2 regions of the Paenibacillus sp. FSL R7-0273 genome follow, and region 2 is predicted to be linked to the other one. Evidence: riboswitches for the same ligand, from Rfam matches in the RefSeq annotation. Region 2 holds a riboswitch; the other holds the start of a gene.
What was found. Region 2 has a riboswitch for glycine ahead of gcvT (glycine cleavage system aminomethyltransferase GcvT). Riboswitches for the same ligand answer to the same signal wherever they lie in the genome.

Region 1: linked by a shared signal. The riboswitch ahead of R70723_RS30985 (amino acid permease) and the one ahead of gcvT (glycine cleavage system aminomethyltransferase GcvT) in region 2 are both predicted to bind glycine.

Annotation. Positions count from the first base shown of each region.
Region 1 is NZ_CP009283.1:7,204,117-7,212,245, reverse strand. Features, by position in the region: gene R70723_RS31000 (L-ribulose-5-phosphate 4-epimerase) at 1-63, shown strand, start outside; gene araA (L-arabinose isomerase) at 118-1,542, shown strand; gene R70723_RS30990 (MFS transporter) at 1,927-3,147, shown strand; glycine riboswitch at 3,297-3,376, shown strand; gene R70723_RS30985 (amino acid permease) at 3,516-4,907, shown strand; gene R70723_RS30980 (ABC transporter ATP-binding protein) at 4,970-5,785, opposite strand; gene R70723_RS30975 (FecCD family ABC transporter permease) at 5,785-6,822, opposite strand; gene R70723_RS30970 (FecCD family ABC transporter permease) at 6,819-7,859, opposite strand; gene R70723_RS30965 (iron-siderophore ABC transporter substrate-binding protein) at 7,852-8,129, opposite strand, start outside.
Region 2 is NZ_CP009283.1:6,700,449-6,708,577, forward strand. Features, by position in the region: gene uvrB (excinuclease ABC subunit UvrB) at 1-1,452, opposite strand, end outside; gene R70723_RS28850 (flagellar motor protein) at 1,633-2,412, shown strand; gene R70723_RS28855 (OmpA/MotB family protein) at 2,409-3,284, shown strand; gene gcvH (glycine cleavage system protein GcvH) at 3,409-3,801, opposite strand; glycine riboswitch at 4,032-4,127, shown strand; gene gcvT (glycine cleavage system aminomethyltransferase GcvT) at 4,376-5,500, shown strand; gene gcvPA (aminomethyl-transferring glycine dehydrogenase subunit GcvPA) at 5,497-6,849, shown strand; gene gcvPB (aminomethyl-transferring glycine dehydrogenase subunit GcvPB) at 6,846-8,129, shown strand, end outside.

The sequences.
Region 1 (8,129 bases), 500 kb from region 2:
CGGATTCTGGATAAGCACTATTTGCGCAAGCACGGCAAGGATGCCTACTACGGCCAGAAGTAATATTGGGTACGGATTACCCTACTATCACAATTTAAGAGAAGAGGATGAATATAAATGACAACAGTTAGTGACAAGCAGTTCTGGTTCGTTGTTGGATCGCAGCATCTGTACGGAGAAGAAGCACTCGGAGAAGTTAAGGCCCACGCCCAGGAAATGGTCGATGCACTGAATAACAGCGGCGTTCTGCCTTACCCGCTTGTATTGCAGGATCTGGCAGTCAGCGCGGACAAAATCACCACCATCATGAAGGAAGTTAACTACCGTGATGAGGTTGCGGGTGTAATCACCTGGATGCACACTTTCTCCCCGGCCAAAATGTGGATCCGCGGCACCAAGCTGCTGCAGAAGCCTCTTCTTCACCTGGCTACCCAGTACAATGAGAGCATTCCTTGGGCAACGATCGACATGGATTTCATGAACCTTAACCAGGCTGCCCATGGTGACCGTGAGTACGGCTTCATCAATGCCCGCCTGAACAAACAGAATAAAGTGGTTGTAGGCTACTGGCAGCGCCCTAATGTACAGAAGCAAATTGCCGAGTGGATGGACGTAGCGGTTGCTTACAACGAGAGCTTCAACATCAAGGTTGCCCGCTTCGGCGACAACATGCGCAATGTAGGGGTTACTGAAGGCGATAAAGTAGAAGCTCAGATCCAGTTCGGCTGGACCGTTGACTACTTCGGTATCGGCGACCTTGTTGCTTATGTAAACGAAGTAACGGAAGAAGAGATCAATGCCTTGTTCGCTGAATATGCAGAGCAGTACGATTTCGATTACGGCAGCTACAGCAAGGAAGCATGGGAAGCGAGCGTTAAGGTTCAGGCCAGCTACGAAATCGCCCTGAAGCGTTTCCTGGATAACGGCGGCTACAATGCCTTCACATCGAACTTTGAAGACCTGCACGGCATGAAGCAGCTTCCGGGTCTGGCTGTACAACGCCTGATGGCACAAGGCTACGGCTTCGCCGGCGAAGGCGACTGGAAGACGGCTGCCCTTGACCGCCTGCTGAAGGTAATGGCCCACAACGTGAACACCGGCTTCATGGAAGATTACACGTATGAAATGGCAGAAGGCAAGGAAGCGATTCTGCAGTCCCACATGCTTGAGGTTGATCCAAGCCTGGCAAGCAGCAAGCCTAAGGTGCTGGTATCACCGCTGGGTATCGGCGACCGTGAAGATCCGGCCCGCCTCGTATTTGACGGCAAAGCAGGCGAAGGCGTTGTTGTATCGATGGCAGACTTCGGCACACACTACAAGCTGCTGATCAATGAAGTGGAAGCATTTGAGCCAGAGGTTGCAGCTCCTAACCTTCCGGTAGCGCGTGTTCTGTGGAAAGTTAAGCCTAACTTCCAGGACGGAGTGAAGGCCTGGATCGAGAACGGCGGCGGTCACCACACCGTGGTTTCCCTGAACCTGACTACCGACCAGATCGTCAGCTACGCTAAGCTCGTAGGCTTGGAATATGTAATCATTAAATAATCTAATTATTCAGAGGAGCGGGTAAGCGTTGGCTTGCCTGCTTTTTTTGTCGCTTTTTTAGGTTTGACAGCTTCTGTTCCCGATGATAAGATACGGCTAACTATGAAAAGGAGGACTGCGGCTATGACCCCATCCATGCGCTTGAGATGAGTACCCGAAAGAGCAATTTTCACCATTAAGGTGGGCTTTTTTGGGTTGCTTATCTGTACGTATGGACATAGGCCGTAATCCTGACGGTTTATATGCAGAGCCTTATTTGGCTATGCCCTGTTCCGACGCGTAAAGCAAGCAGACTCAAGCCCACTGGACTTGAGTCTGTTTTTTTTGACTAACGGCTTGGCTGCTTCAGAAACGAAATCCATTTACTTTTGGGAGGTACAATTTATGAATCATATGCACTGGAAGAGGACATTCGCTTTTATCTTTAGCGGTCAGATTTTCTCGATTCTGACTTCATCGATGGTGCAGTTCTCGATTATCTGGCATCTGACAGAAACGACAGGGTCAGCCTCTGTGCTGATGATCGCCGGGCTGGTCGGCTTCCTGCCGCAGGCCATCCTGGGGCCGTTCATCGGCGTCTGGCTGGACCGCTGGAACCGCAAGCGGACCATGATCATCTCCGACAGCATGATTGCTGTCACCAGCCTGATCCTGGGCGCTTACTATTTATGGGGCGACCCGAGCCTGTGGGTTGTGTATGTCGTACTGTTCATCCGCTCCGTGGCCTCTTCGTTCCACGCGCCGTCTTTCCAGGCGGCCGTCCCGCTGATTGCCCCGGAGGACCAGTTAACCCGGGTAGCGGGCTGGCAGCAGATGGTCTTCTCCGCTTCCAGCATCCTGGGACCGGCGCTTGGGATCGCCGTATACTCGGCTACATCGCTGGGAACCGTGCTGCTGCTTGATGTGGCGGGCGCACTGATCGCTAACGTCATGCTGCTGATGGTGAAGATTCATCAGCCGAAGCCGGAAGTGGTGCAGGCACCGTCCTTCCGGCAGGAGTTCATTCTCGGCTGGCGGACCTTTGTTTCCTCTAAGCAGATTGTCTTTATTACGATTGCCATGGCAGGCTTTAGTGTTGTCTTCATGCCGCTGGCCATGCTGTTCCCGCTGATGACGCTGGAGCACTTTGGCCGGGGCGGATACAGCGCGAGTGTTATAGAGGCGGTATTCGGCATCGGCATGATCATCGGGGGCGTGCTGCTGTCGGTATTGTCCTCCAAGTGGCGTGACTCCACCTATATGAGCGTAAGCCTTGTTATTATCGGCCTGACCTGTCTGCTGAGCGGAGTTGTCGGCAGCGGAGCCTTCGTGGCCTTTGCTGTGCTTTCCTTCTTCATGGGCGCTGCTGCGCCGCTGTTCAACGGCCCTTATATGGCTATGATCCAGAAGGCTTACGAGCCGGAAACGTTAGGGCGCGTCATTTCGCTCGTTTCCAGCATCGGGATGCTGTCTTCTCCAATCGGGCTGGCCCTGGCCGGGCCGGTTGCAGACCGGTACGGGGTGCAGGTGTGGTTTTTCTGGTCGGGCATCGTTGTAGCGGTGATCGGTATCATTGTTTTTCTCAAGTTTTACGGAAAGGCTGAGGAGGAGCAGGTACAGGGTTAGGCGCACGTTAAGTATAAAATTGGCAATGAGACTTTTTTCACAGCTCTAATACTCACACCGCGAGTAATATGTTAGAATATCAGAATGCATTAACGCTTCACCAACTTAATACACTACAGGCTATGAATGCTATGGATCACACTATAGCAGGAGCAGCTTCTGGAGAGACTGCGGGCTACCGCAGCGCCGAAGGGTTCACAATCTCAGGCAAAAGGACAGAAGAGTACTGAATATTTATCTGCCTTGCGGGCTGCTGCCCGCAGGGCGGGTAGTGTTTGATATTCTTATGAGCCGGGAGATTGGATGATCGTATCCAGTCTCTTTTTTTATTGGCAGCAGCAGGCTGTAATCATAAGGGGGAAACAGGCATGGCAGAGTTAAAGAGAGAGCTGGCTAACCGGCACGTACAGTTAATCGCAATTGGAGGAACGATTGGAACAGGGTTATTCCTGGGATCAGGGCGGGCGATTGAAAAGGCGGGTCCGTCGATCATGTTCACTTATCTGATTGTGGGAATCGCTGTGTTTTTTGTAATGAGGGCACTGGGGGAACTGCTGCTGTCCAAGGCGGGGTACCAGTCCTTTACGGATATAGCTGAGGATTATTTAGGGCCTAAGGCCGCTTTTGTCACAGGCTGGACGTACTGGTTCTGCTGGATTATGACGGCGATGGCCGATGTCATTGCGGTAGGGGTCTATGTGCAATACTGGTTTGATATCCCGCAGTGGATACCTGCCGTCATCTGTCTGATTATTCTGCTGGGACTTAATCTGCTGACCGTCAAAAGCTTCGGCGAGCTGGAGTTCTGGTTCGCATTAATCAAGGTGGTTACGATTCTTGCCCTGATCGGGCTCGGGATTGTCCTGCTCGTCATGGGCTTCAAGACAGATGCAGGAGCGGTAACGGTCCGCAATCTGTGGCAGCATGGCGGAGTATTCCCTAACGGCATCACAGGCTTCCTGTTCTCCTTCCAGATGGTCGTGTTTGCTTATGTCGGTGTAGAGCTCGTAGGGGTGTCGGCGGCAGAAACGGCTGATCCTGAGAAAAATATCCCGTCAGCGATTAACAAAATCCCGCTGCGGATTCTGTTCTTCTACGTTGGCGCGCTGTTCGTTCTGCTGTGCGTTAACCCGTGGACCCAGCTCAGCCCGGCGGAGAGCCCGTTCGTAAGAACCTTTAGCCTCGTGGGTATTCCGGTTGCTGCCGGGATTATCAACTTCGTCGTCCTGACCTCAGCTGCGTCGGCCTGCAACAGCGGGATGTTCTCGACCAGCCGGATTCTCTACAATCTGAGCCGCAAGGATCAGGCTTCTGCCCGGTTCGGCAAGCTGAACAAAAATCATGTGCCGGCCAATTCGCTGTTCATTTCTACACTGGTTGTTTCAGCCGGTGCGCTGCTGAGCAAGCTGGTTCCGGAGCAGGCCTTCGGCATTGTGACTACGGTCAGCGCCATTTGCTTTATTTGGGTCTGGGGCGTAGTGCTGGTATGCCACATCAAATACAAGCGGAACCGTCCGGACCTGCAGGCTGCCTCCAAATTCAAGGCACCGTTCACTCCGGCAGTTAACTATATGGTTCTGGCGCTGTTCGCAGCAATCCTGATCATTATGCTGATTGCCGAGGAGACCCGTCCGGCGCTGCTGTTCACTCCGGTCTGGTTCATCCTGCTGTTCGTCCTGTATCTGGTGAGAAGCAGGAAGCAGAAGAGCCGCGGGGAGACCGGAATTAATACCGGTGCCGGGAACCATATCCAGCTGTAGACACAATAAAAACCACTCCGTTAACCGGGGTGGTTTTATTTATATCGGGCTATCTGTATCCGCTAAGGAACAGGCACATAATCGGCGTGATAGCGTCCCTTGGGCACGATCATCGGCGAGCCGGCAACCGGGTCCTTGATTACCGCGCAGTCCAGTCCGAAGATGTCTTTGACCAGGGTGCTCGTAATAACCTTATCCGGTGTGCCTTCAGCAACCAGCTTGCCTGAATGAAGGGCAAAGATATGGTCGGCATACCGGGCCGACAGGTTAATATCATGCAGCACCATGACGATGGTAGTGCCGTGCTTGCGGTTCAGATCGGTCAGCAGGTCCAGAATCTCTACCTGGTAGGTGATGTCGAGGAACGTTGTCGGTTCATCAAGGAACAGGATATCGGTCTGCTGCGCCAGTGCCATGGCGATCCAGACGCGCTGGCGCTGGCCGCCGGACAGCTCATCAATATGATGATTGGCGAATTCCGTAATCTTCATAATCTCCATCGCTTCGGCAACGGCCTCATAGTCCTTTTTGCTCCAGCTGCCGAAGAGCGACTGGTGCGGAAATCTGCCCCGGCCGACCAGATCAGCTACGGAAATTCCCTCCGGAACAATCGGCGACTGCGGCAGCATTCCGACCGTGCGGGCCAGGGGCTTAGAGGCGATTTTGGCAAGCGGCTTTCCGTCAATCGTAATGGTGCCGGAGGAGGGCTTGATCAGCCGGGCCATCGTCTTCAGGAGCGTGGACTTGCCGCAGCCGTTGGAGCCGATAATGACGCTGATTTTGCTGCTCGGCAGCACAAGGCTGACATCCTGGATGACCGTTTTATTCTCATAGCCTGCTACGAGGCGTTCGACTTTAAAAGTATGCGCCTGATTCATTATAATTCTCCCTTCCGGTTCATCTGGATCAGCAGGTATATCAGATACGGCGCTCCGAGCAGCCCGGTGATTACACCTACCGGGAAGCGGGTCACGAAGGCGAACTGGCCGATCAGATCTGCCGCCAGAACCAGAACAACGCCAACCAGTCCTGAAGGGACAATGCCGGAGAAGCCGGCCCCGGTCAGTCTTTTGGCAATCGGTCCCGAAAGGAAGGAGACAAAGGCTATCGGACCTGTTGTTGCAGTGGCTATAGCAATCATGCAGACAGAGCCGACAATCAGCAGGATCCGGGTCTTGTCCGTATGTACGCCAAGTGAGGATGCAGATTGTTCCCCAAGCTCCAGAATATCAAGGTGCTTGCCCAGCAGAATTAGGATAGGCGCACAAATGATTACTGTAAGCACAAGCGGAGGCAGCTCACTCATCTGCGAGCCGTTGAGACTGCCGGTCAGCCAGCGGATAGCTGTAGGTACATCCTTCTCCGAGCTGATCAGCAGAAGATAGGAGATTATGGCATCGAGCATCGCCTGTACGCCAATACCAACAAGGATCAGACGCCCGATGGAAAAGGTTCTTCCTCTGGACAGGATATAGATCAGAATGACAGTAGCCAGACCGGCAAGGACAGCGGCCAGAGAAACCACAGCCCCGCCGGCATGAAGGATAACAATACAGAACACAGCAGCCGCACTGGAGCCGGACGTAATCCCGATGACATTCGGATTAGCCAGCGGGTTACGCAGCATCGTCTGGAAGGTGTAGCCTGCAACGCCAAAAGCAAATCCGGCAAACAGGCCGGCCAGCATCCGCGGCAGACGGATTGTACTCACAGCAAAGGAAACGCCCTTAATCTGCTCTCCCGAAAGGGCCCGGATTACCTCCGAAAGCGGATAGATGGTATTTCCGAGCAGCAGCATAGCTATACAGAGTGCACAGGCAAGAACGCCCAAAAGGCTGGTAACCAGTATCCAGCGGCGGCGTCTTTGCCGTCTGCCAGCCATGATAAATTCGGTTGAAGGTAGATGATTTGTCATAAGGACCGCACTTTCGATCTCATAGCTAATATGATTAATATCGGTGCTCCGATGAACGCTGTCACAACACCGACTTCAAGCTCTCCGGGGCTGCCGAGCAGCCTGCCGCCGACATCGGCTACGGTAAGAATAATAGCTCCGGCAACCGCCGACATGGGAATGACAAAACGCAGATCAGGGCCCAGAATAAGGCGGATAACATGGGTGGATAAAAGGCCGATAAAACCGATCGGGCCTGCAAGCGCCGTTGTTGCACCGCAAAGGACAACTCCTGCGAGAGCGGCGGTAAACCGCAGAAAGCCTGTCTTAACACCGAGTCCGGTGGCGACATCATCGCCCAGGGCCAGCGCATTCAGCGCAGGCGCTGTCAGCACGGCAATCAGCATGCCGGCGATCAGAAAAGGGATGAAGGTGGAGATGTTATCCCAGCTTCCTGAACCGACGCTGCCCACCTGCCAGAACCTGAATTTATCCATAACATAGGAACGCGGGATCATGATGGCAGTGACGAGAGACGAAAGGGCCGCGCTTGTCGCAGCACCCGCCAGAACGAGCTTAATGGGGGTGGCTCCGCCACGCCCCATTGAACCTATTCCGAATACGAATACTGCAGTAAGCGCAGCTCCGGCCAAAGCCAGCCAAATGAATTGGCTGGCTGAGCTTATGTTTAGAAAGGCAATTCCGCACACTACGAACAAGGCAGCGCCGGTATTGACTCCCAGTATACTCGGGTCCGCAATAGGATTGCGGGTGACCGATTGCATAAGCGCCCCGGATACGCCGAGCGCTGCACCGCACATTATGCTGAATACTGTCCGGGATATCCGCTTGCGGACTACGTTGGCTCCGAAGGACTGCACGTCCGGATGAAATAAACCGTCGAGCAGCTCTCTTAAGCTGGTCACACGCGAGCCCAAGGCCAGCGAGGCGACAATGCATAAGCCAAGCAGGATGAAGCAGAGGATCAGGACCAGCGTGAAATTCCGCGGGGTATGCAGGGCTGGCTTTTTATATTCAGAAGTCTCAGAACTATTCATTTATCTTGTCGATAGCTCCGCCGATCAGCTTCAGATACTCATCAATAGTGTAGGCAATAGGCAGCGGGTTAGGCGTTCCGGCAGCAACAAGCGGTGTATCGCTGTCGATGAAAGCAACTGAACCGCGCTCAATCGCAGGGATTTTGCCCAGCAGGGAATCTGCCTGAAGAGCCTTCAGTAGTTCGTCATTGCCATATCCGATAATCAAATCTGCATCGTTGAGTGCTTCTACGTTCTCGGAACTCAGGCTCAGAGAGTAGCTTGTCGGAT
Region 2 (8,129 bases):
GTCGGAGTGCATATAGCGGACCTTGATGCCGATTTCCTTAAAGTAGTCGGTCAAATCCTCAGACATTTTCTTTGTCAGTGTGGTCACTAATACCCGTTCATCCCGTGCCACACGTTCACGGATTTCATTAATCAGATCATCAATCTGGCCTTCTGTCGGCCGCACCTCAATAATAGGGTCGAGCAGGCCGGTAGGCCGGATGATCTGCTGCACCATTGTTTCACAGTGCTCCATCTCGTACGGTCCCGGTGTAGCTGAGACATAGACAATCTGGTTCACCTTGTCTTCGAACTCCTCGAACTGCAGCGGCCGGTTATCCAGTGCAGACGGAAGGCGGAAGCCGTGGTCAACCAGCACGGTCTTGCGCGCCCGGTCACCGTTATACATTGCACGGATCTGCGGCAGCGTTACATGGGACTCATCTATTACAATCAGCATATCGTCCGGGAAGTAATCCAGTAGCGTGTACGGAGTAGCTCCCGGTTCACGGAAGGTCAGCGGTCCGGAGTAGTTCTCGATTCCGGAGCAGAAGCCGACCTCCTTCATCATCTCAATATCATAGCGTGTCCGCTGCTCCAGACGCTGTGCTTCGAGCAGCTTGCCTTCATCACGCAGAACAGCCAGCCGTTCCTCAAGTTCACGCTCAATATTCACAATAGCGACTCGCATCGTCTCTTCCTGGGTAACAAAGTGAGAGGCCGGAAAAATCGCAATATGATCGCGCTCGCCGATCAGCTCTCCGGTCAGCACATCAATTTCGGTAATTCGCTCAATCTCATCACCGAACAGCTCAACCCGGATTGCATGCTCTCCCTGGGAGGCCGGGAAGATTTCGACCACATCACCGCGTACGCGGAAGGTACCGCGCACAAAGTTCATATCATTGCGCTGATACTGGATATCCACCAGCCGGCTCAAAATCTGGTTGCGCGGCTTCTCCATACCGACACGTAAAGAGAGCAGAAGGCTGCCGTATTCCTGCGGCGATCCGAGGCCGTAAATACACGATACGCTCGCCACAATAATAACATCACGCCGTTCAAACAGTGAGCTCGTTGCCGAGTGGCGCAGCTTATCTATCTCTTCATTAATGCTGGAATCTTTCTCGATGTAGGTGTCGGAGGAGGGAATGTAGGCTTCAGGCTGATAATAATCGTAGTAGCTGACGAAGTAATCGACGGAATTGCTTGGAAAGAACTCTTTAAATTCACTGGCCAGCTGTGCAGCAAGCGTCTTGTTATGGGCAATAACCAGTGTAGGACGGTTAAGCTTGGAAATCATTTGTGCAATGGTAAAGGTCTTGCCTGTACCTGTTGCTCCCAGCAGCGTCTGGTGTCTCTTGCCCTGCCGGATGCCGTTCACTAATTCTTCTATGGCATGAGGCTGATCGCCCTGGGGTGTATACTCGGACTCCAGTTTAAAAGTCTTCGTACTGACGACAATATCACTCATTTGCCCGTCTCCCCTCTATCGTCTAAAATATATTAATATACCACTAATTGTGGTCTGAATGCTCTAATCCCATACGGTAATAAAAATATGGAAGATAAGAATGCGTGTTCCCGTTTATTATACAGCGTTGCCTACATGGATGCAAACCATAATATATAGAAATCTAAGGAGACTGATCCTATGGATATTACCTCAATTATCGGCCTCCTGGCCGGTCTGGCCGCGCTTATCGGCGGTTTTTTCTGGGAAGGCGGCAACCTTTCCGGACTGCTTCAGCCAAACGCCGCCCTTATTGTATTCGGAGGCACGCTCGCTGCGGTGCTGATTAGCTTTCCCGCCTCCAGACTGCGCTCTGTTCCCGCTGCGCTGCGCCTGGCTTTTGGAAGACAGCCTGATACAGACTTGGATAAAGTCCAGGAGCTGATCTCGATGGCAGCTATTACACGGAGGGGCGGTGTACTTGCACTGGAAAAGCAGGCGGAGGAGCATCCTGACCCGTTCACGCGTGAAGGGCTGCTGCTCATCGTCGACGGTACTGATCCGGACCAGGTCCGCCAGATACTTGAGCTGGATATGGATGCCAAAGAGCTGAAGTATGAAGGCTATGCCAAAATTTTTGAAGCTGCCGGGGGATACGCCCCGACCATGGGAATTATCGGTACTGTCATGGGACTTATTCATGTCCTCAGCAATCTTTCTGACCCGTCGGGTCTCGGTTCCTCCATTGCCGTCGCCTTTACAGCGACATTATATGGTGTAGCCAGCGCCAATCTAATCTTTTTACCCATCGCCTCCAAAATCAAATCCCGTGCCCAGGCAGAGCTAAGCAGCATGGAGATGCTGCTGGTCGGCATACTGTCCCTGCAGAACGGGGATCCCCCGCATCTGGTCCGCAAGAAGCTGGGCTCCTTTATCGCCGATTCATCGGATATTGAGAGATCCTTCAGAGGCCTGTCATGAAGCAGAGGAACCGGCGCAGCCGCAAGGCGGACGGGCAGCACGAGCCCCGGGACCGCTGGATGATTACCTATGCGGATCTGATTACGCTGCTGCTGATTTTTTTCGTCGTCATGTATGCGATGAGCAGTCTGGATAGCGAGAAGTACAGGATTGTAACAGGCTCCCTGTCAGAAACATTCCGGAGCGGCAACCCTGTTCTTGAAGGCGGAAGCGGTGTGCTGGATGGGGATGACGGGATTCAGGACCCGCCTGCTGCCGGAGGAAGCAACACAGACGGAACCGGTAATTCAGGGAACGGCGGGACAGAAAATTCAGGCAGCGGCTCCGGAAATACACCGGCCTCAGAAGAACAGGACGAAAGTGAGCCGCCGTCTGCGCGCGAGCTCGCTTTCCGCGAACAGGAAGCCAAGCTTAACGCCCTGATGGACGTCATAACAACGTATGTTGAGGACAATAATCTCGGCGACCAGATCTTTGTGGCGGACAAGCCGCAGGGTATTGCCATTACGCTCAGCGACCGCTTTTTGTTCGATGTCGGCCGGGCTGAGCTGAAGCCGCCCGCCTTTCCGGCACTCCGCCAGCTCTCAGGGTTATTCAGCGGCATAGGCGCATCGGTCAGCATCGAAGGCCATACAGATAACACCCCTGTATCTGCCGGCTCACAGTACAATGATAACTGGGATCTGTCAGGGGCACGCGCGCTCTCGGTTCTGCGCTTCTTTCTGGACAGCGAGGGGCTAGATCCCGGCACCTTTCAGTATGCGGGATATGCCGACACCCGGCCCGCCTACGATAATGCTACTGCCGAGGGACGCCAGAGGAACCGCCGGGTGGAGCTGATTGTGCTCCGGCAGCTGCAGGAAGAGGAATAACAGCACAAAAAGACAGACCCCGCACATTAGTATCGACCATGTGTGAAGACTGCCCTTTATACGGCGGCTGCCCGGCATCCTTAAGAAAAGGTGCCGGCAGCCGCTTTTATGTGAATATATTATATTATTCCCCGACCAGTTCGCGGTAGGCAGCCGCATCCAGCAGTCCTGCTACAGCTTCGCTATATTCAGCGTCAAGCTCAAGCTCAAAAATCCAGCCGCCGCTGTATGGCTCGTCGTTAAGCAGCTCCGGGCTGGCCTCCAGTGCATCATTGATCCGGGTCACCTTTCCCGAGACGGGTGAATATAATTCGGAAACTGTCTTTACCGACTCGATGCTGCCCACGCTGTCGCCGGCGGAAATAGCAGCTCCCACTTCAGGAAACTCCACAAATACGATATCTCCGAGCAGATGCTGGGCATGATCCGTAATTCCGACCCGTACTACGCGTCCTTCACCCTGCTGAGCCCATTCGTGCTCTTCACTGTACCGCAGGTTGTCTAACACTTCACTCATTTCAAGCCGCCTCATTTCCGAATTTGGTGTTGTAAATGTAGTTATAGACTAAAATACCAGCTTACGCAATGTCAATATAACTGACAGGAAAATTAATTTTGTCATCTTTTTGACGTTTTTTATGTTGACGGACGGCTGAATACCCGGTTTAATGGAGACAGCAGATTTCATGGCGCTGATAAGCGCCGCTCAGATCATGTTTGTTCAGGACAATCACATATGCTTTGCGAATGATGGCATAGGGAGAGACTGCCTCCCGAAGACAGCGCCGAAGGAGTAAGCCCCGGGCGGGTGAATCTCTCAGGCAAAAGGACCTTTGCCGGACGCATCTCTGGAGAGCATCAGTACCTGCTGCTACAGCACACTGATCACCAACGGGGAAACCTGCCGGATGGGTCCGTGCGGGGTAACTCTCAGGTACAAAGGACAGAGCGGAACGCTTTTTATGCACGTTAAGTGTGTATTTTAGCGACCGTTCTGTCCTTTTTTTGTTGTCTATCACGGGCAGACACCGCCCGGAGAGGCACGGAACAGCCGCCTTAGGCTTGTGTAATCAGATCAGGGGAGTGAGCACATGGAAGCTTTGAAGAGAACGCCTTTTTACAGCCTTTATTCCGCTTATGCGGAGGCCAGATGCATTGATTTCGGCGGCTGGGAGCTGCCGGTTCAGTTTACAGGAATCGTCAAGGAGCATGAAGCGGTCCGCCATCAGGCCGGGCTATTCGATGTCTCGCATATGGGGGAATTCATGGTCAGCGGAAGCGGCTCGGAAGCTTTTCTGCAAAAAATGACCACCAACGATGTCAGCCGGCTGGCTGACGGTGCCGCACAATACACCCTGATGCTGTATCCGGACGGCGGAGTGGTGGATGACCTGCTCGTCTACCGCCTCGGTGAAGAACGTTATATGCTTGTTGTCAATGCCTCCAACATCGATAAGGACTTCCAGTGGCTGCAGGAGCATCTCACTGCCGAATTCTGCGGAGTCAGTCTGGTAAATGTCTCGGATAATACCCTGCTCCTGGCGCTGCAGGGTCCGCTGGCGGAAACCATTCTCCGCAAAGTTACCTCCACTCCTGTCGCCGAGCTGAAGCCCTTCCACTTCATCGAACGTGCCGAGGTCTGCGGCGCAGAGGTGCTGCTCTCCCGCACCGGCTACACCGGCGAAGACGGCTTCGAGCTCTATGCTCCGGCGGACACAGCCGCCGCCTTATGGAACGGCCTGCTTGCGGCCGGTGCTCCTCACGGTCTGACGCCGGCCGGTCTTGGCGCACGCGATACGCTCCGCTTCGAGGCCAAGCTACCGCTGTACGGCCAGGAGCTGTCGGCAGATATCACTCCTCTGGAAGCCGGCGTGCAATTCTTCGTCAAGCTGGATAAGGCAGACTTCATCGGCAAGGATGCGCTGGTGAAGCAGAAGGAAGCCGGGCTGCCCCGCCGTCTGGTCGGGCTTGAGATGATTGACCGCGGCATTCCGCGTTCCCATTACCCCGTCTACGCAGACGGCGTCAAAATCGGCGAGGTAACAACCGGAACCCAGTCCCCGACGCTGAAGCGCAATCTGGGGCTTGCGCTGATCGATGCAGCCTACAGTGAAATCGGCACAGAGATTTATGTGGAGATCCGCGGCAAGCAGCTTAAGGCCGCTGTGGTCAAAGCACCGTTTTATAAAAAGAGCCAAGGAGTGAAGCCGCAATGAAGCACCGCTATCTGCCTATGACTGAGCAGGACCGCCAGGAGATGATGGAGACTGTCGGGATTCAGTCCATGGAGGAGCTGTTTATCGATATTCCGCAGTCTGTACGCTATCAGGGCACCATGCCGATGTCAGAGGCTTTGGATGAATATGCTTTGCTCCGCCATATGAAGGAACTGGCCGACCGGAATGCCAATTTTGATACTCACGCCAGCTTCCTCGGCGCCGGGATCTATGATCATCATATCCCGGTAGTCATCAACCATGTGATCTCCCGTTCAGAGTTCTATACAGCTTACACCCCGTATCAGCCGGAGATCAGCCAGGGCGAGCTGCAGGCGATTTTTGAATTTCAATCCTATATCTGCGAGCTTACCGGGATGAAGGTGGCTAATGCCAGCATGTACGACGGCGCTACTGCCTTCGCAGAAGCGGCTGTTCTGGCAGCAGGCGCAACCAAACGCAAAAAGCTGATTGTTTCCCGTACCGTCCATCCCGAAGCCCGCCAAGTACTGGCTACATCGGCCGGAGCCTGGGGACTGGAGGTTGTGGAAATTGATTATAAAGACGGCGTAACCGATCAAGCCAAGCTGGCTAAAGCAATTGACGCGGATACTGCAGCTGTACTGGTTCAGTCACCGAACTTCTTCGGAGCGATCGAGGATCTCGGGGCAATCGAACCGCTGATCCATGCGGTCAAAGGATTGCTTGTAGTCAGCGCCAACCCGCTGGCACTGGGCGTTCTGGAAACGCCCGGCAAGCTCGGAGCCGACATTGTAGTTGGTGACGCACAGCCGCTGGGCATTCCGGCTTCGCTTGGTGGTCCTACCTGCGGATTCTTCGCTGTAGCCGAGCCGCTGATGCGCCGTATGCCGGGCCGTATTGTCGGCCAGACCGTTGACCGTAACGGCAAACGCGGATTCGTGCTCACACTGCAGGCCCGCGAGCAGCATATCCGCCGTGAAAAAGCGACCTCCAACATCTGCTCCAATCAGGCGCTGCTGGCGCTGTGCGCTTCTGTCTATCTGTCCGTTATGGGTAAAGAGGGCATGCGCGAGGTCGGCGAGCTGAATATCCGCAAGAGCCATTATGCTGCAGGCAAGCTCGGAGAGCTTACAGGCGCAGCTCCTGCATTTACCGCACCGTTCTTTAATGAGTTCGTGCTGAAGCTCCCGGAGGGAAGCAGCGTCAGTGAAATTAATTCCAGGCTAGTCAAGGAAGGCTTCCTTGGCGGCTACGATCTAGGCCGTGATTATCCGGAGCTGGCCGGACATATGCTGGTTGCCGTTACGGAGAAAAGAAGCAAGTCGGAAATCGACCAATTCGCCAAGCTATTGGAGGGCTGTTTATGAAACCGGAACAAAGTCTGATTTTTGAGCTTAGCCGTCCCGGCCGCTCAGCCTATTCCCTGCCGGTGTGCGATGTTCCTGAGGAGGAGGCCATCGATTCGCTGATTCCGGCCGGACTGCTGCGCAGTGAGCCTGTGCTTTTGCCGGAAGTGTCTGAAGTGGATGTGATCCGCCACTATACTGCCCTTTCCCGCCGTAACTTCGGTGTCGATAACGGCTTCTACCCGCTCGGCTCCTGTACGATGAAATACAATCCAAAGATTAATGAGGATGTTGCCCGCTTCCCGGGTCTGGCCAAGATTCACCCGTACCAGCCGGAGGAGAGCATTCAGGGCGCGCTTGAATTAATGCATACTCTGCAAAAAGATCTCGCCGCCCTGACCGGCATGGATGCCGTCTCCCTTCAGCCTGCCGCCGGCGCCCACGGGGAATGGACCGGCCTGATGATGATCCGCGCCTACCACGAGAGCCGCGGTGAGAAGCGTACGAAGGTCATCGTGCCGGACTCCTCGCACGGCACTAACCCGGCCAGCGCCGCAGCTGCGGGCCTTGATACCGTAACGATCCCGTCCAACGCCAAAGGCATGGTCGATCTTGAAGCACTGAGAGCAGCAGTCGGCAGCGATACCGCTGCGCTGATGCTGACCAATCCGAGCACACTCGGCCTGTTCGAGACGCAGATTGTCGAGATTGCTGAAATCGTTCATGAAGCCGGCGGCCTGCTCTATTACGACGGAGCGAATTCCAATGCCATCATGGGCATTACCCGTCCGGGCGACATGGGCTTCGACGTGGTACACTTAAATCTGCACAAAACCATGAGCACCCCGCACGGCGGCGGCGGCCCGGGGGCCGGACCTGTCGGCGTGAAGTCGATCCTGATTCCTTTCCTGCCGCAGCCTTCCGTGGTACAGAATGAAGACAGCAGCTACTCGCTGAACTATGGCGGACCGGAATCCATCGGCCGGGTCAAGGCCTTTTACGGCAACTTCGGCATTCTTGTCCGTGCCTATGCCTACATCCGCACCTATGGGCCGGACGGCCTGCGCGAGGTGTCCGAAAATGCCGTGCTGAACGCCAACTATATGATGCACCGGCTGGCGCCGCATTTCGAAATTCCGTACCCGGGCGTCTGTAAGCATGAATTCGTAATGTCCGGCCGTAATCTCAAGCAATACGGGGTGCGTACGCTCGACGTAGCCAAGCGGCTGCTTGACTTCGGCTACCACCCGCCAACTGTCTACTTCCCGCTAACCGTCGAGGAGTGCATGATGATTGAGCCG